Regions from separate parts of the Ciceribacter sp. RN22 genome, predicted to be linked through region 1. Evidence: riboswitches for the same ligand, from Rfam matches in the RefSeq annotation. Region 1 holds a riboswitch; each other region holds the start of a gene.
What was found. Region 1 has a riboswitch for cobalamin ahead of cobU (bifunctional adenosylcobinamide kinase/adenosylcobinamide-phosphate guanylyltransferase). Riboswitches for the same ligand answer to the same signal wherever they lie in the genome.
Positions count from the first base shown of each region.

Region 2: it holds a riboswitch for cobalamin, as region 1 does, so the genes downstream of both, bluB (5,6-dimethylbenzimidazole synthase) here and cobU (bifunctional adenosylcobinamide kinase/adenosylcobinamide-phosphate guanylyltransferase) in region 1, are expected to answer to the same signal.
Region 3: it holds a riboswitch for cobalamin, as region 1 does, so the genes downstream of both, NHF53_RS20645 (energy-coupling factor ABC transporter permease) here and cobU (bifunctional adenosylcobinamide kinase/adenosylcobinamide-phosphate guanylyltransferase) in region 1, are expected to answer to the same signal.

Region 1 covers NZ_JAMXLD010000001.1:2,098,637-2,108,463, reverse strand. The annotation lists gene NHF53_RS10340 (HAD-IA family hydrolase) at 1-167, shown strand, start outside; gene NHF53_RS10335 (ATP12 family chaperone protein) at 160-951, shown strand; gene NHF53_RS10330 (hypothetical protein) at 1,014-1,481, shown strand; cobalamin riboswitch at 1,544-1,913, shown strand; gene cobU (bifunctional adenosylcobinamide kinase/adenosylcobinamide-phosphate guanylyltransferase) at 2,082-2,606, shown strand; gene cobW (cobalamin biosynthesis protein CobW) at 2,610-3,689, shown strand; gene uvrB (excinuclease ABC subunit UvrB) at 4,288-7,695, opposite strand; gene NHF53_RS10310 (EAL domain-containing protein) at 7,954-9,827, opposite strand, start outside.
Region 2 covers NZ_JAMXLD010000001.1:2,218,524-2,228,350, forward strand. The annotation lists gene NHF53_RS10855 (NADP-dependent malic enzyme) at 1-13, shown strand, start outside; gene NHF53_RS10860 (LuxR C-terminal-related transcriptional regulator) at 168-917, shown strand; gene NHF53_RS10865 (acyl-homoserine-lactone synthase) at 1,078-1,722, shown strand; gene NHF53_RS10870 (DUF2865 domain-containing protein) at 1,900-2,967, shown strand; gene bluB (5,6-dimethylbenzimidazole synthase) at 3,001-3,693, opposite strand; cobalamin riboswitch at 3,739-3,943, opposite strand; gene NHF53_RS10880 (hypothetical protein) at 3,988-4,818, opposite strand; gene NHF53_RS10885 (NAD+ synthase) at 4,847-6,514, opposite strand; gene NHF53_RS10890 (LTA synthase family protein) at 6,698-8,638, shown strand; gene NHF53_RS10895 (hypothetical protein) at 8,812-9,768, shown strand; gene NHF53_RS10900 (GFA family protein) at 9,702-9,827, opposite strand, start outside.
Region 3 covers NZ_JAMXLD010000002.1:1,193,020-1,202,846, forward strand. The annotation lists tRNA gene NHF53_RS20620 (tRNA-Ser) at 80-169, shown strand; gene NHF53_RS20625 (aldehyde dehydrogenase) at 592-2,037, opposite strand; gene NHF53_RS20630 (aldehyde dehydrogenase) at 2,096-3,547, opposite strand; gene NHF53_RS20635 (AraC family transcriptional regulator) at 3,764-4,657, shown strand; gene NHF53_RS20640 (hypothetical protein) at 4,877-5,092, opposite strand; cobalamin riboswitch at 5,305-5,521, shown strand; gene NHF53_RS20645 (energy-coupling factor ABC transporter permease) at 5,575-6,228, shown strand; gene NHF53_RS20650 (phosphoribosylaminoimidazolesuccinocarboxamide synthase) at 6,428-7,378, shown strand; gene NHF53_RS20655 (TetR family transcriptional regulator) at 7,501-8,061, shown strand; gene NHF53_RS20660 (efflux RND transporter periplasmic adaptor subunit) at 8,239-9,444, shown strand; gene NHF53_RS20665 (efflux RND transporter permease subunit) at 9,489-9,827, shown strand, end outside.

The DNA of each region.
Region 1 (9,827 bases):
ACGCGATCTACGACATGCAGATGGGCAAGGCCGCCGGCGCCCGGGCGATCGGCGTCTCCTGGGGCTATTCGACGACTGCTGCGCTGCTGCTTGCAGGCGCGGACGCCGTCGTTGACCACCCGGCCGACCTTTTGGCCCATGTCATGAAAGGAGCCGTCGATGCGTGACCTTCTCAGCGATTTCGGCCCCGAGCCGAGCGATCCGGACCCGGTACGCCGCGCGCAGATCCAGATGCAGCGGCCGCAGGCGAAGCGCTTCTACACCGAAGTCGGCACGCGGAACGAGGATGAGGCCGTTGCCATCCTGCTCGACGGTCGCGGCGTGAAGACGCCGGCGAAACATCCGCTGCGCCTGCCGACGGCCGATGCCGCCGAGCTCGTCGCTTCGGAGTGGCGCGCCCAGGGCGAAACGATCGACCCGGCGACGATGCCGATGACCCGGCTTGCCAATACCGCGATCGATGCCGTCGCCGAACAGATCGACGCCGTGTTCGAGGATATCGTGCGCTACGCCGGCAACGACCTGCTCTGCTACCACGCGGAATCGCCTCAGGAACTCGTCGAACGACAGGCGCGGCAGTGGGGACCGGTGATCGACTGGGTGGCTTCCTCCCATGGCGCGCGGTTCATTCTTGCGGCCGGCATCGTCCACCAGGCACAGCCACAGGCGGCAATCGAGGCCTTCGCCAAGGCACTCGACGCCTACCGGACCCCGTTCGAACTCGCTGCACTGCACGTGGTGACGACGCTGACCGGCTCGGCGATCCTGGCGCTCGCCTTCGCCGAGGGCTTCCTTTCCACTCCGGAGGTATGGGCGCTCGCCCATCTCGATGAGGACTGGACCGAAGAGCACTGGGGCGTCGACGAGGAAGCGCAGGCCCGCAGGGCCAAGCGCTTCGAGGAGATGGATGCCGCGGCGCGCCTGTTCCGGGCCGTGCGGGCTGCCGCTTAACGCCGCGCTAACCATACCGGTGACAGTCTCTTCCGACCGAATCGGGATCGGATCAGCCTGCCATGTGTCTGCGGTTCTGCCACGCCGTCATCGCCCTTCTTCTTTGCGCTCTGCTGTCCTCGTGCAGCGTCGCGGGCGTCGAGCTCTTGACGCCGCGCAAGGTCTATGACGTTCGCGACCTGACGGTGCTTGCCGATGTCCGCGTGCCGCAGACCGTGGTCGTCGGCACCGACAGCCGGATCGCCGCGGCGATCGCTGCGACCGCGCCGCGGCCGGAGGCGCCACCGGTGGTGCTCTCGGTGCGGATCGGCTCCTATCGACCCGACATTTCGCCGCTCAACCACCGCAGCGAGGCAACCGTCACGGTGACCGCGATCTCGGTCATCGACGGTTCTCCGGTCGCCACCGCGACGTTCCCGGTGACGAGCGAAACGGAAACCCCCGATTTCGAGGCGGAGGCGCTCGCCGAGGCGGTCGCCGCGCGCATCCGCTTGCTCTTCGCCTTGAGCATGCCTTCTGCGCGTCAGTGACTGGCTTTGGGGCGGTTTGCAGGCGTTCTGTTCGAATTGACTTCACCGCCGCTTGCGCCTAAGCGTTTTCTCATTCGGATGGTTTCCGCGCCGTCGATACGGGGCGGAACGCAAAAGGGAATGCGACGGTGGGGACCCAAGCCGGGCCTGCCAATCGCAGCCGACCCCGCGACTGTAGAGCGGTGAGGGTCAATCATCCGGTGAGCCGGAATGCCCGCGACGGGTCCGCAAGGCGCGGACGGCGGGTTCTTCGGCGAAGCTGGAAAAGCCACTGGAGTGGCGACACGATCAGCCGGGGCCGGGACGCCTCTATTTCTACGAATCGTCCGCCTCTTCGTGCCGCTTCGAAGCTCCGGGAAGGCGAGGTTGCCCCGCTGGCGCTTGGCGCCTCAACCGCGAGCCAGGAGACCTGCCACCCGTGCCGGGCTTTGAAAGCCCATCCTGGGGAAAAATCCCCGTTGCCAGCACGGAGGTTGTCGTGGCGACATCTTGTGACGGCGGGATTGTGCGATCCCGCATTTCCACATCCTTTCTGCCGGGCTGCGCGCCCGGCCTCTTCTCATGTCCACCTTTCCGGCGCTCTGGCGCGGAGGTCCGTCCTTGAGCGCGGCCGCCGGCCATAGCGTGTTCGTGCTCGGCGGTGCCCGTTCGGGCAAGTCGCGGCATGCGGAATCGCTTGCCGAGGCAAGCGGGCTCGAACGCCACTATGTCGCAACGGGACGCGCCTTCGACGATGAAATGCGCGAACGCATTGCCCTGCATCGTGAGAGCCGCGGCGGGCTCTGGACGACCCATGAGGAGCCGGTGGACCTTGCCGGCGTTCTCCGACGCATCGATGCATCGGACCGTGTCGTGCTCGTCGACTGTCTGACGCTCTGGGTCACGAACCTGATGCTGGACGAACGCGATGTCGCCGCCGAAAGCGCGCGCCTCGTCTCGGTCCTGCCAATGCTTCGGGCGCGGCTGATCCTCGTCTCGAACGAGGTCGGGCTCGGCATCGTGCCGGAAAACCGCATGGCGCGCGAATTCCGCGACCATGCCGGACGGCTCCACCAGATGGTCGCGGCGGTCGCGACCGAAGTCTATTTCGTCGCGGCGGGACTGCCGCTGAAAATGAAGGGTTGAACCATGCTGCAGCAGAAGATCCCGGCAACCGTCATCACCGGCTTTCTCGGCGCCGGAAAGACGACGATCATCCGCAACATGCTGATGAACGCCGGCGGCAAGAAGATCGCGCTCATCATCAACGAATTCGGCGACCTCGGCGTCGACGGCGAGGTGCTGAAGGGCTGCGGCGCCGACAACTGCACCGAGGACGACATCATCGAGCTCACCAATGGCTGCATCTGCTGCACGGTGGCCGATGATTTCGTGCCGACCATGCAGCGCCTGCTGGAACGCGACGAGCGGCCGGATCACATCGTCATCGAGACCTCCGGTCTCGCCCTGCCGCAGCCGCTGGTCGCCGCCTTCAACTGGCCGGACATCCGCACCCGCGTGACGGTCGACGGCGTGGTGACCGTGGTCGACAGTGCCGCGGTGGCGGCCGGGCGTTTCGCCGACGACCACGACAGGGTCGACGCAATGCGCGAGCAGGATGCCTCGCTCGACCATGACAGCCCGCTCGAGGAGCTCTTCGAGGACCAGCTCACCTGCGCCGATCTCATCGTTCTCAACAAGACCGATCTGCTGGACGGCGAGGGGATCGCCGCGGTCCGCTCCGAGGTTGCTGGACGCATCAACCGCAAGCCGACGCTGGTTGAGGCGAGGAACGGCGAGGTTCCGGCGATCGTGCTCCTCGGCCTCGGCGCCGGTTCGGAGGCCGATATCGGAAACCGCAAGTCGCACCACGAACTGGAGCATGAGGCTGCCCATGCCTCCGGCGAGGGTCACGACCACCTGCACCACCACGACCACGACGAGTTCGAGAGTTTTGCGCTGCGGCTTCCGGCGATCGCCGATCCGGCGGCCTTCGTCGAGCGGCTGAGAGCCGTCATCGAGGCCCACGACATCCTGCGCCTCAAGGGCTTCGTCGACGTGCCCGGCAAGCCGATGCGGCTCGTCGTCCAGGCGGTCGGTTCGCGCATCGACACCTATTTCGATCGCCCCTGGGCGGCCGGCGAGAAGCGCGAGACCCGCCTCGTCGTCATCGGCCTGCACGAATGGGATTTCGCGGCGGTGGTTGAGGCGGTCGAGAAGGCGGCCTGAGGACCGATTGAGAGCGATGGACGCATCAGTTACCCCCTTCTGGCCCGCCGGCCATCTCCCCCACAAGGGGGGAGATCACCATGCGGCGACGCTCGGTCGTTCCGTCAGCGCTGAAGGGGGGCGGTTGTTCGGAGCACGGGTCAGAAGGATTTGGTGGGAAGCGCGATTTGTCGCCTTCCGATCTCCCCCGCGTCGGCATTCGACACTGGGCTATCTCAGCCCGATGGAATTTGAAAACAAGGTCGGATTAGCTTAACTCGGTGTCCGAAAAACCGGCAGCAGGCCAGCCGTTCCTCTCTCCTTGAGGGAGAGGAAGCGATTTCGGCAGCTTAGGCCGAAGGCGTAAGTGCCAGAAATCGCAGGTGAGGGGGACGTCAAGCAGGCGAAACCGACCCCCTCACTTGGAATTTCTAACACTTAGCTGAAGTAGGGCCTTGCACAGTCTTCGCGCGGCGTCGCGCTCAGGCCTTCGTTCGCTCAAATCGATCCACCGGATCGATGGCGCCGCCGCGCGGAGCGACCCCGTAGGCGTACGGGCTGCCCCTCATCCGCCTGCCGGCACCTTCTCCCCATCGGGATGGGGAGAAGGGACTCGTGGTCACCGTCCCGGTCGTCCCGTCTTGCCCTTGGTGCGGCCCTTCTTTTTCTGGTCCGCCGGGTCCTCGTAGGAGCCGGCACCGGGGCGGGCGCGGATGATGGGGCGGGGGTCGTCCGGCCCTGAGCGTGGGGCACCCCCCTCTGTCCTGCCGGCGTTCGTTGCTGCAATCGATTCGCTGGATCGATTGCTCGGCTTCGCCGACCGCTCCTCACCCCCCACAAGGGGGGAGATCGGGCTGCGGCCCGGTTCGGCCCCCGGCTTCTCGGGCACCTTGCCGGTCACCGGTTTTTCGGTGCGGCCGACGGTCATTTCGTCGAGGGTGTTCTTGCGGAAGAGCGAGCGTCCGGCCGGTGTCGGCAGGTCGGTGCCGGGGCCCATGTCGTCGAGCGACGGCTTGGCGAAGTAGGACGCTTGCTCCGCCGATCTCCCCCCTTGAGGGGGAGATGTCGGCGTAGCCGACAGAGGGGGGTGATCGGCGGACGCTTCATTGGGGGATACCCCCCTCTGTCCCTGCCGGGACATCTCCCCCTCAGGGGGGGAGATCGACTCGCGGCCGGCGCTGCGGGCACGGCCGGTCTTCGAGCGCGAGGAGAGGGAGATGCGGGGTTCACCGGAAGACCCCTCCCCAACCCTCCCCACAGGGGGGAGGGAGTTCGCCGCGCTTGCGGCGGCCTCCCGGTCTCCCCCCTTGTGGGGGAGATGGCCCGAAGGGCCAGAGGGGGTCTGTTCCGCACTCGCCGCCGGACTTGACTGCTTCCCTCTCGCGCCTTCGGCACTCGCCGCCTCCTGCCGGGCCATCGGGTCGTCCATGGCGGCGAGTTCGACGGCCTTGAGGCGCTTGATCTCGTCGCGGAGCCGCGCGGCGGTTTCGAAATCGAGGTCGGCGGCGGCGTCGCGCATCTGCTTTTCGAGCGCGTTGAGGTGGGCCTGGAGGTTGGCGCCGACGAGATTGCCGCCTGCCGCAAAGCCCTTGCCGGCGACGCCGGAAATGTCGGCGCGGACATGGTCGCGCTCGTAGACGGAATCGAGGATGTCGGAGATGCGGGCCTTGACCGATTCCGGCGTGATGCCGTGCTCGATGTTGTAGGCCATCTGCTTCTCGCGGCGGCGCGCCGTCTCGTCCATCGCCCGCTGCATCGAGCCGGTGATGTTGTCGGCATAGAGGATGACCTTGCCGTCGACATTGCGGGCGGCGCGGCCGATGGTCTGGATGAGCGAGGTTTCCGAGCGCAGGAAGCCTTCCTTGTCGGCGTCGAGGATGGCGACGAAGCCGCATTCGGGGATGTCGAGGCCCTCGCGCAAAAGGTTGATGCCCACCAGCACGTCGAAGGCGCCGAGGCGAAGATCGCGGATGATCTCGATGCGCTCCAGCGTGTCGATGTCGGAATGCATGTAGCGGACGCGCACGCCCTGCTCGTGCAGGTATTCGGTGAGGTCTTCCGCCATGCGCTTGGTGAGCACGGTGACCAGCGTGCGGTAACCCTTGAGCGCCGTGTCGCGGATTTCGCCGAGCACGTCGTCGACCTGGGTCTTGGCCGCGCGGACCTCGACCGGCGGGTCGATGAGGCCGGTCGGACGGATCACCTGTTCGGCGAAGACGCCGCCCGCCTGATCCATCTCCCAGCCGCCGGGGGTGGCGGAGACGGCGACCGTCTGCGGGCGCATGGCGTCCCATTCCTCGAAGCGCAAGGGACGGTTGTCCATGCAGGACGGCAGGCGGAAACCGTATTCGGCGAGCGTCGCCTTGCGGCGGAAGTCGCCGCGATACATGCCGCCGATCTGCGGGATGGTGACGTGGGACTCGTCGATGAAGATCAGCGCGTCGTCGGGGATGTATTCGAAGAGGGTCGGCGGCGGCTCGCCGGGCTTGCGGCCGGTCAAGTAGCGCGAATAGTTCTCGATGCCGGCGCAGGAGCCGGTGGCCTCCAGCATCTCGACGTCGTAGCGGGTGCGCTGTTCCAGCCGCTGGGCCTCCAGCAGGCGACCGGCGGCCTCGAGCTCGCCGAGGCGGTGCTTCAGCTCGTCCTTGATCGCCTTGATGGCGGCGTTCAGCGTCGGCCGCGGCGTCACGTAGTGGGAGTTGGCGTAGATCTTCACCGTCTGCATGTCGCCGGTCTTCTGGCCGGTCAGCGGGTCGAACTCGGTGATCGCCTCGATCTCGTCGCCCCACATGCTGATGCGCCAGGCGGCATCCTCCAGGTGGGCGGGGAAGATCTCGATGGTATCACCGCGGACGCGAAAAGAGCCGCGGGTGAAGTTGATGTCCTGACGCTTGTACTGCTGGGCGACGAGGTCGGCCAAGAGCTGGCGCTGGTCGAGGCGGTCGCCGACCGACATCTGGAAGGTCATCGCCGTATAGGTCTCGACCGAGCCGATACCGTAGATGCAGGAGACCGAGGCGACGATGATGCAGTCGTCGCGCTCGAGGATGGCGCGGGTGGCGGCGTGGCGCATCCGGTCGATCTGCTCGTTGATCGAGGATTCCTTCTCGATATAGGTGTCTGAGCGCGGGACGTAGGCCTCCGGCTGGTAGTAGTCGTAATAGGAGACGAAGTATTCGACCGCGTTGTCGGGGAAGAAGTTCTTGAATTCCGAATAGAGCTGCGCGGCGAGCGTCTTGTTGGGGGCGAGGATGACGGCAGGGCGCTGGGTCGCCTCGATCACCTTGGCCATGGTAAACGTCTTGCCCGAGCCGGTGACGCCGAGCAGCACCTGGGTGCGGTCGCCGGAATTCAGGCCCTCGACGAGGTCCTTGATGGCGGTCGGCTGGTCGCCGGCGGGCTGGTAGTCGGACTGCATGCGGATGGCGATGCCGCCTTCGGATTTTTCCGGCCGGGCGGGGCGGTGCGGCACCCAGATCTCGCCGTTCTTGAACAGCGGGTTGCCGCTCTCGATCAGCTTCGACAGGGCGTCGACGGTGGCGGTGACGCCGCCCTTGGCGAGCGCGCCCGCCTCCTCCAGCGACACGTCGAGGCCGGCGACCGGGTTGAGGCCGGCGGCGGCACGGGTCTTCGGGTCGGAGGAGCCGCCGATGGAGACGCCGCGGGAGGTTTTGGAGGAGGTCGCTTTCGTGCTCACGGCCGCACCGCCCTTCGGGCTGGCCTCCGCACCTGTTTTCTTTTGCGCGCCTTCGGCGTCGCGGGATGGCGCCGGACGAGAGGCGGCGGCCGCTTGGCCGCTGCGCTTCGCTCTGGCAGCCACCTCCACGGCCTCGGCGTGCTTGCGCGCCTCGTTCTCGACCTTCTTGCGGTGCTTGCCGGCCTTCGAGGCGATGTCGCGCTGGCTCTCGACGGTGGAGGCTTCCGCCTCCGCCTCGAGCTGCTTCACCCAGTCGGCGACGGAACCGGCGAGCGGCGCGCCCTCGAACGCAGCCTGCGGCGCCTCTTCAAATCCATTCCCTGCATTCACGGCCGCATCGCCCTGCGGGCTGGCCGACCTGCGGGGCGCGGAATTGTCCGCGACGGGCACTTGCCCTTGCCGGGCTTCGCCCGGGCGGGCGGCGGAATCTTTCGGTGTCTTGGCCATGCGCCGAATATGGAGAAATGGCCGGCGGATGGAAAGGGGCGGCGACGAAAAAACGAGTACAAAAAGGAAACATAACGCAGCCTGCTGACAGGAACTGTCAGGACGCGGCCCGCCATCCGCAGGCAGCGCCGCTTCCTTCGGTCAGGCGACCGCGCGGCCGTCCTCCAGCGCGGCGGGACGATCCGCGCCGAGCCAGCCGAAGAGGGCGGCGAGCGGCATCGGCCGGGCGAAATGGTAGCCCTGGGCGACGCGACAGCCGAGCAGCGCCAGCACCTCGGCATCCTCGGCCGTCTCGACGCCCTCGACGACGATGTCGAGCGCCAGCGCGTGGCCGAGGCCGACGAGGGCGGCGATGAGGCTCTGGTTGGTGCGCGACCCGGCGACGCCCTTGACGAAGCTGCGGTCGATCTTCAACCGGTCGACCTTGAGGTCGATCAGGTAGGCGAGGGAGGAATGGCCCATGCCGAAATCGTCGACGGCGAGCTTGTAGCCGGCATTCTCCAGCCGCTTGAGCTGCTCGCCGGCGCCTTCGGTGTCGAGCGTCGCCTCCTCGGTGATCTCGATCTCGAGCAGGGCGGGATTGATACCGCGCGGTCCGGCGACCCGGCCGAGCATGTCGGCGATGCAGTAGAGCGAGAACTCCCGCGGCGAGATGTTGAGGGCGACGGTCGCCTCCGGCAGGCCGAGCGCCGGCAGGCGGGTGAGCAGGTCGCAGGCCGCGGTCGCGACATGTTCGCTCAGCGCTTCGGCAAGGTGCTGCGAATGGGCGGCCTGGACGACCTCGGGCGGCGAGATCGGGCCGAGGCGCGGATGGGTCCAGCGCAGCAGCGCCTCGAAGCCGGTGACGGCGCCGTTGTCGAGCCGGACCTGTGGCTGAAACCAGGCCTCGACGGCACCGTTGCGGATCGCGTCGGCAAGGTCCTGTTCGACCGCGTGCTGGCGCTCGATGCGCGCCTTCAGCGCCGGGTCGAATTCGCGGATGCGGCGGCGGCCGTGGTCCTTGGCCTCGTAGAGCGCCATGTCGGCGAAGGCCATGAGTTCCTCCGCGCTCGACGCCTGGGCCGGGAAGCAGGCGAGGCCGATGCTGAGGCCGATCACCGAGCTGGTGCCGCCGACCGGCACCGGCTCCTGGCTGGCATCCTGCAATTGCTGGGCATAGGAAAGCGCGCGCCGGCGCGCATTGCTGCCGGTGAGGATGATGCCGAATTCATCGCCGCCGAGCCGGGCGACGAGGCCATCGTCGCCGACCACCCGCCGCAGACGCTTGCCGACTTCCAGCAGCACGGCGTCGCCGGCGCTGTGGCCGAAGGAATCATTGATCGACTTGAAGCGGTCGAGATCGAGGAGCAACAGGGCGACCGGCTCGTCGACGGCGACAGCGCGGGCGACATCCCCACCGAGGCGGCCGTTGAAGTGCGTCCGGTTCGCAAGGCCGGTGACGGGATCGCAATTGGCGAGGACCTCGAGGCGGCCGTTCTTGCGCAGGATGTCGCCATGGGCTTCGGAAAGCGAGAGGGCGAGATCGGTCGCCTGGAGCTTGGCGAGCTCGTTGCTCGAGAACACCTGCTCGGCCGAAAGGCTATGACGGTAGAGGACTGTCGTCAGGGCGGCGGCGTTCGCTGCAAGCACCAGCGAGGCGGAGTTGCCGGAGAGCACCAGCGAGACCAGCATCGAGAGCAGCAGCGGCGTCGCGAAGGCCATGGCCAGCTGGCTATAGCCGAGACCCTTGATGATCGCGCCGGAGGCCGTACCGACCATGATGAGGAAGAGGGCGGCGTCGCGACCGGAACCGTCGAAGCCTTCGACCGAGAACGGCAGAGCGGCCCAGGCGAGGCCGGAGACGAAGGCGCCGAAGGAGAGCAGGGTCAGGACGTCGCCGGGCCGGCGTTCGATCATGCCGCTGCGTATGCATCCGGCGGCTGAGGCATAGCGGAAGGCGAGCGTCAGCAGCACGATCGCGGCCCATATGATCACGCCGAGCGAGGTACCATGGTTGAGGACCGTAATGCCCGCCG
Region 2 (9,827 bases), 120 kb from region 1:
CCAGCCCGCGTGACGATAACGCCCGTCGCGTCGGCACTGCCCTCGCGACGGATGCTCCCTGCATCAACGAACGGGCACGATCAGACCTCCTCCCGCGCATGAAAAATGCGCTGGACAAGCCATTTGCGCTGGACGATCCTATCCCATAGATTTGTCAGGGTCAGATAATGATTAACCAGAAGGGTTATTTTGACCTGCTGGACTGGCTGGAAAGCGAAGAGGTCGTTCGACCGCAGCCGTTTTTCAAAAGGATGCAGGCTGAGTTCGGTATCTCGAACATCCTCTACATCGATGCCATCCCTGCTGCGACCGGTGTAAGGTTGCATCGTATTCACCACACCTATGCACCGCATGTGGTCCGGGCCGTCACCGCGCTCGGTCCGCACGTCCTGACCCCGCTGCTCAAGCACGCACTCACCTCGGTGCGACCGCTCGACTGGTCCATGCTGCCGGAAACGATTCCGAGCGCACAACTCCTGTTGTCCGTCGCGCGCGAACTTTCTCTCTCCACCACCGGCGTCTGCTATCCGCTCGCCTCCCGCGAGGGCCACGCGGCCCTTTTCGCGATCAACGTCGCGGACGCACGTGACTGGCGTCAGTTTCGTCGCCACTGCGACCGCGACGTTCACGCTCTCGCGGCGAAGTTCCACGCAGCGGTGCTGGAGACGGCCGACGAAGGCCGGCATCGCGAGAGCATGCGCTCCATTCTGACCGGCAGGGAAAAGGAAGCGCTGACCTGGGCAGCCGCCGGGAAGAGCTACTGGGAGATCGCCGTCATCCTCGGCATCTCGGAGCGCACCGTCCGCTATTTCATGTCGAACGCCCGACGAAAACTGAACGTCGTGAGCAATACACAGGCCGTCGCCGAGGCGGTCTGGCAGGGCCTTATCTCCGGGCCCGACAACCGTTCTGAATAGAGTTCGCGCCCACCGCACGTTCTACATGCGGTCCCGACACTGCAGGATGGGCAAGCGAGAATAATCGCAAATTGCAATGACTTAAACTGTCCCTACCGCCAGTTTCAATTTCTAGATGAAAAAGCGAACGTTTCTCCCTGACCTTAGAAGGGAGACCGGCATGATCAGGATTATCAACGGAGCCAATCGCGACCGCTACTCGAAAGAAATGGCGGACGTATTCAGCCTGCGCAAGCGGGTCTTTCACGACCTCCTGAAATGGGATGTCAAGGTGGAGGGAGACTGGGAGATCGATCACTACGACGATGCCAACCCGATCTACGTTCTCTCCTATTCACCCGAGACGGGGCGCCTGCGCGGTGCGCTACGGCTGCTTCCCACCCTCGGTCCGAACATGCTCGACGACACGTTCCCCGTCCTGCTCGGTGACAATCCGCCGATCCGCAGTGCCGAGATATGGGAATCGAGCCGTTTCTGCATCGACCCGGAAATCTCGCAGGACCGCGCGTCGAACCAGGTAACGATCGCCGCTGCCGAACTGATGTGCGGCGTCGGCGAACTCGGGATCGCTTCCGGGCTCACGCACATCGTGACGGTGACCGACGTATTCCTCGAGCGCATGTTCCGCCGCATGGGTTGCCCCGGTGAGAGGATCGCCGACCCCCAGAAGATCGGCTCGGTCTACGCCGTCGCGATCGCCTGGGAGGTCAGCGACGACCTGCTCGAGCGGATGAAGGAAGTCGCCGGCATCGACCACCGCGTACTGGCGGAGCCGATGACGCTCGAACAGGCGCGGGCCGCCTGACGACGACTAGGCTCACTGGTCTGGCACCGGCCGGAGGCAAACCTTCGGCCGGGGCGCCGTCTGTTAAGCCAAAAACGAGCTTCCGGTTGGCGGAATGACGCTCGCCATCTATGATGATTGGGCCTATAGGCAAGTCGATCCGAGCAACGCCTGTCATTCGCCGATCGGGAACGCCAATTGCCGTACCGCCGTAGCCTCGTCCTGCTGTCCGCGATGGTCCTTGCGACCCTTCTTGTTCCCGCTGTCTCCCATGCGTCGATGATCTGCGACAGGTTGCGGGCGAGCCTCGTCAGCGAACCGGAAGTGGTCGGAGACACCGCCGCGATGCGGCGCTTCTCGAGCGCCATCGCCAGGCAGAACTTCGAGATCCGCAAGGCTCGGCAGCGCTTCTTCGACCTGCGTTGCGGCTCGCCGAGCGTCACCGATTACGCAGCGATGAACCGTCCCGAATGCGCCGCGCTTTCCGCCGACATCAAGCGGCTGGAGGCCGAGAAGCAGCAGCTTGCCGAGAGGCGCGATGCCGCGCGAACCGGCGGCACGCAGCGCAACGAGGTCCGCGGGAAGATCCTCGCCATGATGGAAGCCAACCGCTGCGACGAAGAACCGATGGAGGCGGACGTCACGCCCGCCGAGCCTCCGCGCACCCCCTATCTCGACATGGTGGCGCCGCGCCTCGGCCCGGATGGTTTCCCGGCAGGCGGCTGGCAGAACGGCGCCGGCGACCTGCAGACGCTTTGCGTGCGCAGCTGTGACGGCGCCTTCTTCCCGATCTCGTCGAATACCACGCCGCTTACCTTCCGGCGCGATGCCGAGCTATGCCGGCAGATGTGCCCCGGCATCGAGACCGAACTCTATTTCCGATCGGTCACCGAGCCCGAAAGCGGCGAGATGATCTCGACCGTGACTGGCAGGCCGTACCGGCAATCGCCGACTGCCTTTTCCTACCAGAGCCGGCGCAAGGGCGACCAGCCCTCCTGCACCTGCAATCTCACGGAGTTCTATCGCAAAATGAAGGCGCAGGCCGCGAGCGCGAACGTTCCCGACTACGGCTCTTCCGTCATCGATCTGAAGACCGCCGGCAAGCCGGCTCCCGAAGACGTCCGGCCATCCGCGCCCGTCGAGAGGCCCTACGACCCCACGGAGAAGAAAGTGCGTCAAGTCGGCCCCGTCTTCCTCCCCAGCGAAACGAGCGGAATCGACCTCAGGCATCCTGCGCTCTCCGGTCCGCAGCCGGTCCAGAAGTAGACCGCGTATGCGGTCCGTCTGATCCGGCGGGCTTCAGTCGCCCGGACCCTCCTGCCAGGTTTCGGAGAAGACCAGCTCCTCGAGCGGCAGCCGCTGCCGCCAGCCCTTTACCGCCAGTTCGGGCTCTCCGTAGAGCGTATCGACATAGCCGAGACAGAGCCAGCCGATCACCTCGACATGCTCCGGGATCCCGAGAATCCGCTTGAGGTCGGTCTCGTGGAAGATGCTGACCCAGCCGACGCCGACGCCCTCGGCCCGTGCCGCCAGCCAGAGGTTCTGGATCGCGCAGACGGTCGAGTAACGGTCCATGCTGAAATTGTGCGTGCGGCCGAGCACGACCGGGCCGCCGCGCGTCGGATCGCAGGTTACGCAGATGCCGAGGGGTGCTTTGCGGATGCCTTCGAGCTTCAGCGCGCGATAGTCGTCACGCGTCTTGCCCGAGAACATCTCGGCCGCTTCGTCGTTGGCGCGGCTGAAGGCCCGCCAGACCGCCTCCCTTCGCTCGGCGTCGCGCACGAGAATGAAATTCCACGGCTGCATGAAGCCGACCGACGGCGCGTGGTGGGCAGCGGAAAGCAGCCGCCAGACGAGATCGTCCGGCAGCGGGTTCGGCAGGAACTGGTCGCGCACGTCGCGGCGGGTTTCTATGGCTCTGTAGATGGCGGCGCGTTCCTCAGCAGAAAACGCACCCGCCCGGACCATGTGGTCCATCGGTTCGTCCGGCATCGTCAAATCCCCAACAATGCAAAGGACCGCCCGCCGTCCGCGCGGGCCAGGTCTATCTTGCCAGGCCGGTCTTCTGACTCGGCTTCCGCTGCCTGTCGCCGCCTTCCCGGCCGAAAGGCCAGTGACGCGAACCGAGAGACCGGTTCCTTGCGACAGGCATCCGCCACACAGCGTTGGGCACGTTCCGGATTGTCACCGGATTCCCGATTCTCCCACCTTGCCGGCGGGCACCTGACGCGTCCGATTGTTCACAGTTCGCCGCCCGTGGCAAGACCAACGGCGTGCAATCCGGTTCTACTCGACGGGGAAATAGCGGACATAGGCGAAAGCATCGCCATCGGGAGACCAGCTCGGCACGTTCAGCGAGCCCTGCCCGCCAAAGAGGTCCAGGAGCGTCTCGACCGTGCCTGTCGCGACGTCCATCCGCCGGATCGAAACTTGCTTGTCGCGCGGATGGCCTTCGACATCCCCTGCGTAGGAGAGGAAGACAAGCACGTCACCCCTCGGCCCGGGATGCGGAAACCAGTTGGAAAAACCGTCGTCGGTCACCTGCGCGAGCTCGCTACCGTCCGGGTGGATCTTCCAGATCTGCATCAACCCGCTGCGGTCGGAGTTGAAGTAGATCCACTGCCCATCCGGCGAATAGTCGGGGCCGTCGTTGTGCCCGCCGCCGCGGATCAGCTCCCGCTCCTCTCCGCCCTCGACGGCGATCGTGTAGATGCCGAATTCATCGTCGCGGATTCCGCAATAGGCGAGTTGCCGCCCGTCGGGCGACCAGCCGTGCCAGTAGGACGGCAGCCTTGCGGTCACCTGTCGCGGCACGCCGCCCGCCGCCGGCAGGACATAGATGCAGGATTTTCCGTGCTCGGTCTTGTCGGAGATCGCAAGCATCGTGCCGTCGGGGGAAAGCCCGTGGTCGTTGTTGCAGGCGCCGGCAAACCCTGTTTCGATCCGTTCAGGAACCGCGCTCCCGTCGATCGGCACACGGTAGATGAGGCCGTCGCCATTGATCACAAGATGTCCGCCGTCCGGCGTCCAGTTGGGGGCCTCGACCAGTGCCTCCGTCTGCCAGACGACGCGAGAGGTGCGGGCCTCGCAGTCGAAGATCTCTACGGAACTGCGCATGCTCGCCTCCTTGCAGGGATTGGCGGGATCAGCGGTCCCGGAACCGGTTGGTGATCGGGTAGCGCCGGTCGCGACCGAAGTTCTTGCGGGTGATCTTCACGCCGGGCGCCGACTGTCGGCGCTTGTATTCGGCAAGATAAAGCAGATGTTCGATCCGGTGCACGGTCGCCACATCATGGCCGCGCGCGACGATCTCTTCCACCGACATCTCCTGCTCCACCAGGCATTCGAGGATATCGTCCAGCACCGGATAGGGCGGAAGAGAATCCTGGTCGGTCTGGTTCGGCCGCAACTCCGCAGACGGCGCCTTGGAGATGATGTTGGCCGGAATGACCTCACCCGATGGCCCGAGCGCGCCTTGCGGCACGTTCTTGTTGCGCCAGCCCGAAAGCGCGTAGACCTGCATCTTGTAGAGGTCCTTGACCGGATTGAAGCCGCCGTTCATGTCGCCGTAGAGCGTCGCGTAGCCGACCGACATTTCCGACTTGTTGCCGGTAGTCACGACCATGGCGCCGAACTTGTTCGAGATCGCCATCAGGATCGTGCCGCGCGTGCGCGCCTGCAGGTTCTCCTCCGTGACGCCCGGTTCGGTTCCCTCGAAGAGTTCCGAAAGCGCGGAGATGAAGGCGTCGACCGGCTCGCCGATCGGCACGATATCATAGTGGCAGCCGAGCGCCTTGGCGCAGGCTGCGGCATCCGAGAACGAGCTTTCCGAGGTGTAGCGGTAGGGCAACATGACGGTCCGCACCCGCTCGGGGCCGAGCGCGTCCACGGCAATCGCCGCGCAGAGCGCGGAATCGATGCCGCCCGAAAGGCCGATCACCACGCTCTTGAAACCGTTCTTGTTGACGTAGTCGCGCAGGCCGAGCATGCAGGCACGATAATCCGCGTCCTCCTTCTCCGGCACATGGGCGATCCGCCGCTCGTCGCAACGCCAGCCGTCGGCGCCGCGCTTCCATGTGGTGACCAGGAGTTCCGCGTCGAACTGGCTCATCTGGAAGGCGAGCGACTTGTCGCTGTTGAAGGCGAAGCTCGCACCGTCGAACACCAGTTCGTCCTGACCTCCCACCTGGTTGGCATAGACAAGCGGCAGCCCGCACTCGATCACCTGCTTCAGGGCGATCTGGTAGCGCACGTCGATCTTCGCCCGGAAATAGGGCGAGCCGTTCGGCACGAGGAGAATTTCCGCCCCTGCTTCGGCGAGCGTCTCGCAGACGCCGAGATCACCCCAGATATCCTCGCAAACCGGGACACCGATGCGAATGCCCCGAAAATTCACCGGACCCGGCATCTCGCCGGGAACGAAGACACGCTTCTCGTCGAATTCGCCGTAGTTCGGCAGGTCGATCTTGTCGCGGGTCGCAATGATCTCGCCGCGATCGAGGATCGCCACCGAATTGTGCCGGCCTTTCTCGCCCTGCCGCGGGAAACCGATGACAACGCCGGGCCCGCCGTCGGCAGTATCCGCCGCCAGTTGCTCCACAGCCGCAAGGCAGTTCCTGAGGAAAGCGCGCTTCAGCACCAGATCCTCCGGCGGATAGCCCGAGAGGAAAAGCTCGGTGAAGAGCACGAGTTCGGCACCGGCAGCCGCAGCCTGACTGCGCACCTCGCGTGCCTTGGCGAGATTGCCGGCGACGTCGCCGACAGTCGGATTGAACTGCGCGATTGCGATACGGAGGGTGTCGGGACGGGTCATGGTGTCGCTCATATCTCTCGTTTAGCGCGAGCCGGACCCAGCCGCAACGCCGCAAGGCCCGATCGAGCACGGAAAACAGCGTGGAACCTTCCGATGAACGGCCGGTTCATCTGGTGTTCATGACAGTTATGTGACAGAGAAACGACAGTTTTCCGACATACCTTTCAAAATCCGGAGAGTGCCTTGGTTGAGATCGCTTCCGATCCGGCTAGTTCCATCACGCCCCGCGCCACCGTCACGTCCGCCGCTGCGGCAAATCGACGGGACGGCTATGCCTGGGCCACGGTTCGCCTCGGCAACCTGCTGATCCTTGCGATCCTCACGGTTCTCGCGACGGAATGGATCGCCCGCGGCAATCTCCACGAAGCCTTGCGCTTTCTGATCGCTTCGGATCGTCCGGGCCTGGCAGCCGTCGGCATCCTCTTCCTGCTTTTTACGGCAACCGATGCGCTCCTCGGCCGGGCCTACCAGTCCGCACTGATCCTGGTGCCGCTCGCCGTCATTCCCGCGTTCATATCGGCGCAGAAGCAGCTCTTCCTGTCGGACCCGCTCTATCCGAGCGACATGCTGTTCGGCCGCCAGATCCTGCAATTGCTGCCGGTCATGGTGGCAGCACGGCCCTACCTTGCGGTGGCAATCGGCTGCTGCCTGGTCGCCGCGCTGGTCGCCCTGGTCTATCTGTGGTTTTTCGCCTGGCGCCGGTTCCCGTCGCTCTCCCGTCCGGCGAAACTGTTCCGGCTGCTGGTCGGCCTGCCGCTCATCGGCGGCTTCCTCTCGCTGATGGACTACGCCGAATATTCGCCGCTGCGCGACCGCCTCAACATCATCCCGATGATGTGGGACCAGCGGGAGAACTACCTGCACAACGGCTTCCTGCTGGCCTTTGCCTTCAACCTGCCGATGGCGAACGTTACCGCACCGGAAGGCTACGGTGCGGAGGCGATCGACAGCATTCCCGCCGGCAATACGTCTGTCGCCGGCTCCGGCACGACCAGTCATCCCGACGTGATCATGCTGATGAGCGAGTCTCTCTGGGACCCGACGCGGCTCAGCAATGTCCGGCTCTCGCCCGATCCGATGCCGACGATCCGAAAGAATGCGTCCGGCAACGTCTTCTCGCCCGAGTTCGGCGGCATGACGGCCAATGTCGAATTCGAGGCGCTGACGGGCTTCTCGAACGCCTTCCTGCCCTATGGCAGCATCCCCTATCAGCAGTATGTCCGCAGGCCGCTGCCGTCGCTCGCCACCTTCTTCCGCTCGAAGGGCTATGTCGCCAAGTCGTTCCACCCCTTCCAGAGCTGGTTCTGGAACCGCGCCAACGTCTACGAGGCCTTCGGCTTCGAGAGCTTCCTCTCGGAAGAGAACATGCCGGTGATGGACAAGCGCGGCATCTTCGCCTCCGACCAGGCCCTGACGAAGGAGATCATGCGCGCGGCGGACAACACCCGCGAGCCGTTCTTCTTCTTCGGCGTGACGCTGCAGGGTCATGGACCCTACGAGCCGCACCGGTACGGCAAGAACACCATCGCGATCGACGGACCCACGCTTTCGGCCTCCAGCACGCAATCGCTGGCGACCTACGCCCAGGGTGTCCGCGAGGCCGACCAGAGCCTCAAGATGCTGATGGACTGGGCGAAGAAGCGCCGCCGCGAGACGATCGTCGTCATCTTCGGCGACCACTTGCCGCCGCTCGGAAGCGTCTATCCGGAGAGCGGCTACATGCCCGACCAGGTCGCGACCCGCTCGGCTCCGGTCGACATCATGAAGCGCGAACACGAGACCCCGCTGGTCGTGTGGTCTTCGAAGCGCGGGGTACAGAAGGACCTCGGCTCCATCAGCCCCGCCTTCCTGCCCTATCACGTGGTGAAGCTCGCCGGCTACGAACATCCCTTCTATACCGGTGTGCTCGGCGCCGTGCACGACCGCTACGACGCAATCGACCGCTATCAGCTCGTCGACGGCTCCGGCGGAGCCACGCCCGACTGGTCGAAGACCGGCAAGACGGTAGATCCACTCGTCCGCGACTACCGCTACCTGCAACACGACGCGATCTTCGGCGACGGGTTCGGCACTGAACGCTTCTTCCCCGAACAGGTCGAACGCCTCACCGCACCGGCCTCCTGACGGGACGCCTGCGGAGCGGCGTTTTTCCCAAACCAGAAAAACGTTGACACACAAAGGATCTATAAATCTCTTAGGAGGTGAAGATGACCTTCTTCGGGCCTTACGGCGCGTCCCCAACGCAAGGTACGGCCCACGTTTTCTGATGACGCGCTGATTTTGTTTTTGAGCATCCCATGCGAGCCCTTACCCGTGCCGAAATCGTTGGCCACCCGCTGTTCCCTGCTATCGAAAAGCAGATCGCAGACCATTTGATCGGCATTCACCTGCGTACGCCGCGGCTCTCGCGGCTGAAGGCGTCCCATCGAAAGTGGCTGATGACGCAGTCCCTCTACGCGCTCAACCTGCAGCGCACCGATGATGATCCGCTCTCGGGCCTCACCGCGACGCGCTTCGTGGAGGTCGTGATGAAAGTCGGGGCGGCGAGCCGCAACACCGCAACCGCCTACCTGGCGGAACTCGTCGCCTACAAGTTCCTGCGCGACGTGCCCGGCGTGCCGGACCGCCGTGTGCGGGTTCTCGAAGCGACCGAGCCCAGCAATGCGGGCATGATCAGCTGGTTCACGGCGCATATGGCCTGCCTCGACCGGCTGGACGGTGGCGACCGCGAGGCAACCAGCATCGCCGACCCGCGCATCTTCCGCATTGCCCAACCGTACGCGGCTGCCAAGCTCGTCGAACACCCGGACTGGCGCGACCCGCCGGAGACGATCGGACACTTCTTGTGGTCCGATCTCGGCGGCATTGTCCTGCACGACCTGATCTCGCGTATCGGTGAATACGATCCGGCGGCCGAGAGAACCTTCGTCGGACCGACGACGCTGGCGGAGCTCGGAGAAAGCTACACCGTCTCGTCGACGAACCTGAAGCGCATGTTCAAGAAGGCCGAAACGGACGGTCTGCTCGGCTGGGAACTGCCGCGCCGCCGCGGCAGCCTCTGGCTTTCCCGTCGCTTCACCGGCGACTATTTCCACTGGCAATCGACCAAGTTTGCGGCACTGGAGGAGGCTTTCCACTACGCCGTGGAAAAGCTCCGGCGAGAGGACGAAAGCCTCGCCGGAGGCGGTCAGCCTCCGATCGGTTGCGACGTCGAGCCGACGGAGAATTTCGGCGCGGCGTCCGCCACGTCGTAGTAGTCGCCCTTGTCGGCACAATAGATGTGGTAGCCGAAACGGAGCCCCGTCGGCTGATC
Region 3 (9,827 bases), on a different contig from region 1:
TTTGATATTCACCCTTGTCAGCCCGGACTTTCGCCGCTATGAGACAGCCCGCGCACAAATCGCGCCGACCAATGTGACCGGAGAGGTGGCTGAGTGGTCGAAAGCACCGCACTCGAAATGCGGCATACGGGCAACCGTATCGTGGGTTCGAATCCCACCCTCTCCGCCATTAGGAATCCTGTCCATACCGAAGACATAGGTAACATCGTGTACCTAAGACATGGGTGACAACCTCGTGCCGAACGGGTTGTCGATGGTTTGCAAAGTCCTCTGCTCCCAGAGATTTCTCTAGAACGAAGGACATCGTCGCCAGCAGCGCCGCCGCCCTCGTCAGTGAGCGGATGTATAATCCTACCCCCTCAAACAAGTCAACAACCTTTTGTCAGAAAACTGACATTTTCTTGTAACCGATTGATCATCAACGATTTATTCGAAATCGTCAGGAATTCGGCGGAAGAAGGTCGCCCAGACCCTCGCTCATGTAACGAGCGCGCGATCCGTCTGTAGACTTGGTGAGCGTCGTCGCCGAATTCAAGGTCCAAATTCGAGAGAAGGAACGCCAACGCGCCCCTTCCCTCCCCACCGAAAGCCTCAGAACGGGTAGTGCTGGCCGGCATCCTCGACGGTCACCCAACGCAGCGTCGTGAACTCGTTGATCGCCGCCTTGCCGCCGAACCGGCCGTAGCCGCTGCCCTTCACACCGCCGAACGGCATCTGCGCCTCGTCGGCAAGCGTCGGTCCGTTGACGTGGCAAATCCCGGTCTCAAGCTGCTCGGCGACCTTTAGAGCACGCTGGATGTCGCGGCTGAAGACTGCGGAAGACAGGCCGTATTCCGTGTCGTTGGCGATGCGGATCGCCTCTTCATCTCCCGACACACGGATCACCGGTTTCACGGGACCGAAGGATTCCTCGGCATAGACCCGCATGCCGGGATGAACCCCGTCGATGACCGTGGCCTCGACCACCGACCCCTGCCGCTTCCCGCCGGCGGCAACCTTCCCGCCCTTCTCGACGGCGTCGGCAACGAGGGCTTCCATCTTCGCGGCCGCCTCGGGGCTCACCAGCGAACCGAGTACCACGTGGCCGCGCGGGTCGCCCGCCGGCAGCCCGCCCGCGCGTGCGGCGAGCTTCTCCACGAATTCGTCGGCGATCTTTTCGTCGACGATGAAACGTTCCGTCGACATGCAAATCTGGCCCTGGTTCATGAAGGCACCGAAGACTGCGGCGTTCACCGCCCCGTCGACGTCGGCGTCGTCGAGCACGATGAGCGGCGCCTTGCCGCCGAGCTCGAGCAGCGCGGGCTTGAGATGCCGCCCGCAGAGCTCGCCGATGATGCGCCCGACGCGCGTCGAGCCGGTGAAGTTCACCCGCTTGACCTCGGGTGCTGCGATCAGCGCTTCGACGATTTCGGCTGCGTCCTCCGGCGCGTTGGTGACGACGTTGACCACCCCTTCCGGGAAGCCGGCATCGATGAACACCTGGCCGATCAGCACATGCAGCCCGGGGCAGAGTTCCGACGCCTTGAGGATGACGGTGTTGCCGCAGGCGAGCGCCATCGCGATCGCGCGCGTGCCGAGAATGACCGGCGCATTCCACGGTGCGATGCCGAGGCAGACCCCGACCGGCTGGCGGATCGCCATCGCGAGCGTTCCCGGCTTGTCGGACGGAATGATCTCACCGGAAATCTGGGTGGTCATGGCAGCTGCTTCGCGCAGCATGCTCGCCGCCAGCATGACGTTGAAGCCGGCCCAGGGTGCCGTGCCGCCGGTTTCGGCCGTCAATAGTGAGATAAAGTCCGGCGCCCTGGCGTCCATCGCATCGGCCGCTTTCATGAGCAGAGCCCGCCGCGCCCCTGGACCGAGCTTCGACCACGCCGGAAAAGCGGCAGACGCTGCCGCAACCGCCGCCCTGACATCGTCGAGGCCGGAGGCGGGCGCGACCGAGGCGACTTCACCGGTGAATGGATCACGGCGTTCGAAGGTGGCTCCGGTCACTGCGTCGACAGATTTGCCGTTGATGATCTGCTGTATTCTCATGGTCGATCGTCTCCTCTCAAGATCACTGGTGAAACAGGGTGGCGTGTGCAGCGCGCCGTCATATCGGGTAGGTCTCGCGGCGGCCATTGACGGTGATCCAGCGCAGTTCGGTGAACGCATCTACCGCCTGCATGCCGCCGAAGCGGCCATGGCCACTTGCCTTCACACCTCCGAAGGGTGCCTGCGGTTCGTCGGAAACCGTCGCGCCGTTGATGTGGCAGATGCCGGATTCGATCCGTCGTGCGACCTCCATCGCCCGTCCGACGTCCCGCCCGAAGACGGACGCCGAGAGCCCGTACTGGGTGTCGTTGGCGATCGTGACGGCCTCGTCGACGTCTGCAGCGCGGATGACGGCGACGACCGGCCCGAAACTCTCGTCGCCATAAAGGCGCATCGCCGGCGTCACGCCATCAAGCACGGTGGCGTCCATGAAGCTGTCGTGGCTCGTTCCACCCACGAGAAGACGTGCGCCCTTCGAAACCGCGTCCTCCGCCAATGCCCGGACCCGCCTCACGGCCTCCGCGCTGATCATCGAGCCGAGCGGCATACCCGCCCGTAGCGGGTCACCTGCCTTCAGACGCGCTGCCCGCGTGGCAAAGAGCGAGAGGAAATCCTCGGCGATCGCGTCGAGCAGGATGATGCGCTCGGTCGCCATGCAGATCTGTCCCTGGTTGAAGAAGGCTCCGAAGGCCGCCGCATCCGCGGCATGCTCGAGATCGGCATCCTCCAACACCAGCATCGGCGCCTTGCCGCCGAGCTCGAGAAGGCAAGGCTTCAGGTGCCTGGCCGCGACCTGCCCCACCACGCGGCCGATGCGGGTCGAGCCGGTAAAGTTGACGCGGCGAACGGCGGGATGGGCGATCAGCGTCTCGACGATCATCGCCGCATCGGCTGGATCATTGCTGACGACATTCACCACGCCCGGCGGGAATCCGGCATCCCGCATGACGTCGCCGATCAGCCAATGGGTTCGCGGACAGAGTTCGGATGCCTTGAGCACGACCGTATTGCCGCAGGCGAGCGGCATGGCTATTGCCCGGAAGCCGAGGGTTACCGGCGCATTCCACGGCGCAATCGCAAGGCAGACGCCGGCAGGTTGCCGGACGGCGAGCGACAACCGTTCCGCTACGGCGGAGGGTAACACAGCCCCGCTTACGGCCGTGGTCATCGAGGCCGCGTCGCGGATGATCTCGGCGCCGAGCGAGAGATTGAAATCGCACCAACTGCGGGTGGCTCCGGTCTCCGCCGTCATCGCCGCCGCAAAATCGTCCGCCCGCGCGCTCAATATGTTTGCGGCACGTTCGAGAAGCGCGCGGCGTTCGCCGGGGCCGGTCGCGGACCAGGCGGGAAAGGCCGCCGCCGCCACATTCGCCGCACGTTCGGCATCTGCGGTCGAGGCCGCCGCACCGACGGTCACGATGTCTCCGGTCACCGGATTGCGCCGGAGGAAGGTCGCCCCGCCGGCGGCATCCTCGTCGGCACTGCCGATCATCAGCCTTGCCTGGAACATTTCGGCCCCCTCGGACCCGGGTTCAAAAACGGTTCTTCAGGGGAATCCGGGCGCAAGCCAGCGAATGCGCTGGCATGCCCGCCAAGCCTCCTCCCAAAGGCATTTTGCGAGCTTAGGGGTTGACCTCGGTGTTGAGAATGCGATTTTCTGGCAGTGACATGTGATTTTCCGGCGATCTGTCATCGAAAGGCGGAGGGACGGAAAGCCGGGGCTCCGATGACCGACAGACACGCCATTCACCGCAAACTGCGCTGCAATCCGCTTTCTCCGGCCTTGGCGCGACGATCGATGCGCATCACCGCACCACCTTACGAACATTTCGCGCACGTGCTCGTTCTTTCTGGCGGACAAGTCAGACTGCGCTCGCCGGCGCGCGACGAGGTTCTCGCCGGTCCCGTCGTGGCGATCCTGCCGCCCTGCGACGACCTGTCCCTGGTCATCGACGCGGGCAGTACGGGTCACATTCTCGGTCTTTCAAGCATGCTTCTGGCGGAGGTGGTCGAAGATCAGCCCGAAGGCCACGGCCTCAGACTTCTGCTGTCGCAGGAGATCATCCGGCAGGACATCGAACGCGCGGAGGTCGAGGCTCTCGTTCCGCTGCTTCGGGGCCTTTCCGATGAACTCGAGCGGGAACACCCGTCCATAATGGCCTCCTGCGCCTTTCTGCAGCTTCTCCTGTTGAGGGTCTGGCGTCTCACCGGCGCGGGTGACCTGCCTTTCACCAGGCCGGCGAAGACCGGCGACATTCTCCAGCGTTTTAGGCACCTCGTCGAAAGTCACTTCGAAGAACAGAGGCCAATCGGCTTCTACGCCGAGCAACTCGGCATTACCGCGGATCGGTTGCATTCGCTTTGCAGCAAGGCTCTCGGCAGGACACCGATCGAGCTTGTCCACGAGCGCACGATCCGCGAGGCAAAGATCAAGCTCGAACGCTCGCCGCGGAGCATCCATGGGATCGCCGAAAGCCTGGGCTTTCGCGACCCGACCTACTTCAGTCACTTTTTCAAACGAAAGACCGGCCTGTCCCCCGCCGCCTATCGCCAAAGCTTCACCTCGATCGGCGACAGGACGGGACAGGAAGCGCCAGCGAGCTACGCCGACTGGCCGTGATCGATCCGGCGCACGATCGGATCACGGCGACAAACAGATATATCAGGCCTGCCATCTAACCTCAGGCCTGACAGTCTGCCCTTTCCCCGATGGTAGCCGAGCGCGGCGATCGCCGCCGTATTCTTCACCGTGATGAAGACGCAGGACACACTCGCCTGACGGGGAGCAGCCGGGGAAACCTCCCCCGGCCGCACTCCAGACGAGACAAGCGAGGTGGCGTCAGCCCTTGGTGATCACGATCAGCGTCGTGAAGATCACCGGTACGGCCGTCAGAGCCGGCAGGATGATGGCCGGATAGCCGAAATAGCCGATCGCAAGAATCCAGACCAGGACCAGGTTGAGAATGAAGAGAAGCTTGGCAGTGGTCGGCCCGGTGAGGGCTTCTCTGAGCATCCATCCGAAAACAGGTACACTGTAGACCATTCTTGCGAGCATATCGGATTTCCTTTCTCCACGGGCGGCAGCCTTGATTTTCGTCAACCCGTAGACGCCGTCGAGAGCCGCCGCAATGCGGCATTTTGGCCTGTCGCCGCTTCCGACCGATTGCGCACACCCGCGTCATCGGCTATCACCAATCGACCTGCACTGAAAAAGCCCGTGGTCACGACCGGAACGGTCCATTCCACGTCGCGAACCGGACGGCAGGCGAATTCAAAACCAGCGATGGTTCCACCCGACGAAAACGAAGTGGTGGATGAAAAGGGAATACGGTGAGGATTACCCATCAGGGGCCGAGACCGTAGCTGCCCCCGCAACTGTGAGCGGAGAGCGACGTCCAGCATGCCATTGGCCGGAAACGGTTGATAAGGCGGACCGAGCCGAGACCCGCGAGCCAGGAGACCTGCCATCGCCTCGGCCACGATTTTCGTGGCGTCTCAAGCAATTCCGCGCGGTGGGCGCGGAGGAAAGGCAATAGAATGCATATTGAAGTTGGAATTATCGATCCTGTTCGTATCGCGCTTGCGAACGCAGCCGCCCTCAGCGTCGTCGCGTCCCAGCTGCCGGCCGTCGTGCGCAACCCGCTGGCCGTGCCGAAGACCCTCGTTTCGGCCGTGGTGTTTTCCGCGCTGATGCAAGCCTGGCATCTGCCGGTCGGCCCGTCCGAACTGCACCTCATCGGCGCGACGACCATTTACATGCTCTTCGGGTTCGCACCGGCCATGCTCGGCTTCGCGCTCGGCCTCGTCCTGCAGGCTTTCCTGTTCGAGCCCGGCGACATCCCGCATCTCGGCGTCAACGCCCTCTCGCTGATGGTGCCGATGATCGCGGTCCACTACAGCTTCGGCCGCCGGCTTTTCGACGCCAAACTGCGGGACCGTTTCAACCTCGGCAAGGTCCTGCGCATCGACGCCGTCTATTACGCCGGCGTGTCGGCGATGGTCGGCTTCTGGCTGATGATCTCCAACGACGCGGTCGCCTTCACCGACTGGGCCGCCTGGGTCGCAGCCTATTTCCCGGTCTTCCTGGTCGAAGCCTTCATCACCTTCACCGCCGTGTCCGTGATCAAGGGCTTCCGCGCCAATGGGCTCGTCTCCCGCATGACCGAGGTCGGACGCCTGACCTTCGCCTGATACCGCCAGGCGCTTCTGCCTGCTGCAAGAACCGGAAAGCGCATGGCGACCACCATGCGCCTTTTCTTTTGATAAGGAGCGGTCAAAGCGCCTTGGCTCTCCTTCCGCCGAAGGCCTCGCTTGACAAAACCCGGCGGTAAACTAAGGGTCCGGCGAGGACGACCGGCGTCCGTTCCATGACATCAGAAGGGCGAGGCCATTGCGCATTCTCTCCGAAGCCTATTTCCCCGAACTGCCGAACTACTATCGTGGCAAGGTTCGCGAAAACTACGATCTTCCGGACGGCCGGCGCATCATCATCTCGACCGACCGGCTGAGCGCCTTCGACCGCATTCTCACCTGCATTCCCTACAAGGGCCAGGTGCTGACCCAGACGGCCCGCTACTGGTTCGAGCAGACGAAGGATATCTGTCCGAACCACGTGCTGGACTACCCCGACCCGAACGTCGTCGTCGGCAAGAAACTCGACATCCTTCCCGTCGAGATCGTCGTGCGCGGATATCTTGCAGGCACGACGGGCACCTCCATCCTGACGCTCTACAAGGCCGGCCAGCGGGAGATGTATGGAATCCGGCTGCCGGACGGCATGCGCGACAACCAAGTCCTGCCGCAGGCGATCATCACCCCGACGAGCAAGGCTTTCGACGGCGGCCACGACGAGCCGCTGACGCCGGAGCAGATCGTCTCGACGGGACTGCTGACGCAGAAGCAGTGGGACACGCTTTCGGACTATGCGCTGGCGCTCTTCGCCCGCGGCCAGACGCTCGCCGCGGAACGCGGACTCATCCTCGTCGACACCAAGTACGAGTTCGGCACCGACAAGGACGGCACCATCATCCTCGCCGACGAGATCCATACACCGGACAGCAGCCGCTACTGGATCGCCGACAGTTATCCCGAACACTTCGAGAAGGGCGAACGTCCGGTGAGCTTCGACAAGGACTTCGTCCGCTCGTGGGTCGCCGAACGGTGCGATCCTTACAAGGACGACATTCCGGAAATTCCGGCGAAACTGGTCGAGGACACCTCAAAGGTCTATATAAAGGCGTATGAGGCAATTACCGGCGAGACGTTCGTGCCGGACGACAGCGGTGAAACGCCGCTGGCGAGGGTTCGCGCAAATCTCGATCGCTACTTTCCAAGGAGCTGAGTGAAGCGTTGGCGATCGCGCCGAAAGAGGAAGGGCTCCCGGCGAGCAACGTACGGGCCGGCACGCGCACCGCGCGGGGCCAGCGCAAGCCCCGTCGCCCGGCCGCGGAGACGCGCGAGGACATCCTCAACACGGCCGAGGAACTGTTCCGGACCAAGGGCTTCACGAACGTTGCGGTGGCAGACGTCGCCGCTGCGCTCGGCATGTCGCCGGCCAATGTGTTCAAGCATTTCCATTCGAAAGTTGACCTCGTCGACGCCATTTCCGTGCGCCACCTCGAAGCCATGATCGAACGGCTCGCACGGCCGGACGACCGCAAGGCGCCCCCGGAGCGCCTTCTCCTCTTCGTCGAGCAGTTGATGGAAAGCCATCTGCAGGATCTCCAGAAGAGCCCGCACATCTTCGAGATGATCGTCTTTTCCGCCGGCCAGGAACTGGCCTGCGCCGAGCAATACCGCGAAATGCTGATCGACGACATCACCCGGATCATCGACGCGGGCGTCGAAAGCGGCGTCTACCACGTGAAGGACAGCCGCAAGACCGCCGAAGTCGCGGCAATGGCATTGGCCTGTGTGCTCCATCCGGTGTTGATCGCCAGGGAAAAGGCCGACATATTGGCAACACGTTGCCGTGAAGTTGTGGCTCTGATCGATACCGCACTGCAAAATCCGCTTGCAAAGTGACGATACTCTTCTTACGTCACTTTGCATCGCCTCCCGTCCAGTGACGAGAGGACGACGCGGAATTATGCCGTCACCATCCCTTGTCCGGGATGAACGCGGCCCACGAAAAACTGACGCTTGCTAATTTTTGTCGGCCCTGCCGGCCCTCCCGTGCTCGCCTCTTTTCGGAAAGAAACGATGACCAGACGTTTTCTGCTGCCTTCTCTTTTCCTGCTCGCCGCCGCACTGGCGAGCTGCAACGATTCCGGTGATCAAAAGGCCGGAGCTGGCGCGGGCGCAGCGCGTCCGCCCTCCCCGGTCAGCGTCGTGACCCTCAAAAAATCCGAGCAACCGCTCACCACCGTGCTTTCGGGCAGGGCTGAGGCCTTCCAGACGGCTGAAATCCGCCCGCGGGTCGGCGGCGTGATCAAGCAGATCGCCATCAAGGAAGGCAGCTTCGTCAAGGCAGGTGATCTGCTCTACAAGATCGAGGACGACACCTATTTGGCGTCGGTCGCCGAAGCCCAGGCCGCGCTGGAAAAGTCGGAAGTCAGCGTGCCCGCGGCGGAAGCCAACCTGCAGCGTTACGAGCGCCTTGCAAATACGGGTGCCACGCAGAAGGAATACGAAGACGCGCGCACCACGCTGCTGCAGGCGAAGGCCTCGGTGGCGGAAGCCCGCGCCACCCTGCAGACCGCGCAGATCAGTCTTGGTCTCACGGAGATCCGTGCGCCCTTCGACGGCGTGACCTCCGCCACGAATTTCTCGATCGGCAACGTTGTCACGGCAAGTCAGACTGACTCCCTGATGACGCTTCGACAGATCAATCCGATCTATATCCAGCTGAACGAGTCGAGCGTAAACCTCTTGAGGTTGCGGGCGGCCATCGAGGCCGGCAAGCTGGAGCGAAATGACGACAGCGAGACCACCGATATCCGGCTGACGATGGAGGACGGCTCCGACTATCCGCATGTAGGCAAGCTGGACATGTCGGAAATGGCGGTGAGCACGACCACGGGCACCTTCACCATCCGCACACTCTTCGACAATTCTGACAACCTGATCCTGCCGGGCATGTATGTGCGCGCCACCATCACGGTCGGCAAGGACGCAGGCTATCTCATTCCGCAGCGGGCAGCGGGCCGCAACGCCAACGGCGAACTGACCGCGAAATTCGTAACGGCGGAGAATAAGGTCGAAACCCGCACTTTCAGGAACAGCCAGCTCTCCGGCAACGGCTGGCTCGTCACGGAAGGGGTGAGCGACGGCGACAAGCTGATCGTCGATGGCTTCCAGTGGATCGCCGACAATGCAACGGTCACCCCCATCCCCGCTGAGGTCGATGAAAAGGGCTTTGTCATCGAAAAGCCGGGCAATCAACCCGCTCCGGCGCCGAAATCATGATGTCCAAGGACATGCTCGGCAACATCGTGATCAGGAACTAGACCATGGCTAAATTCTTCATACGGCGACCGATCTTCGCATGGGTCATCGCCATCATCATCATGCTGGGCGGCACGCTGGCGATCAACACGCTGTCGATTTCGCAATATCCCGAAATCGCGCCGCCGACAGTACGCATCAGCGCGACCTATACCGGCGCCAGCGCCGATACCGTTCGCAAAACCGTCACGCAGGTCATCGAGGACGGCATGACGGGGCTGGACGGCCTCACCTACATGACATCGTCATCGACGACCGGCTCCTCCAGCATCACGCTGACCTTCGATAACAGCGTCGATCCCGACATTGCTCAGGTCCAGGTGCAGAACAAGCTTCAGCTTGTC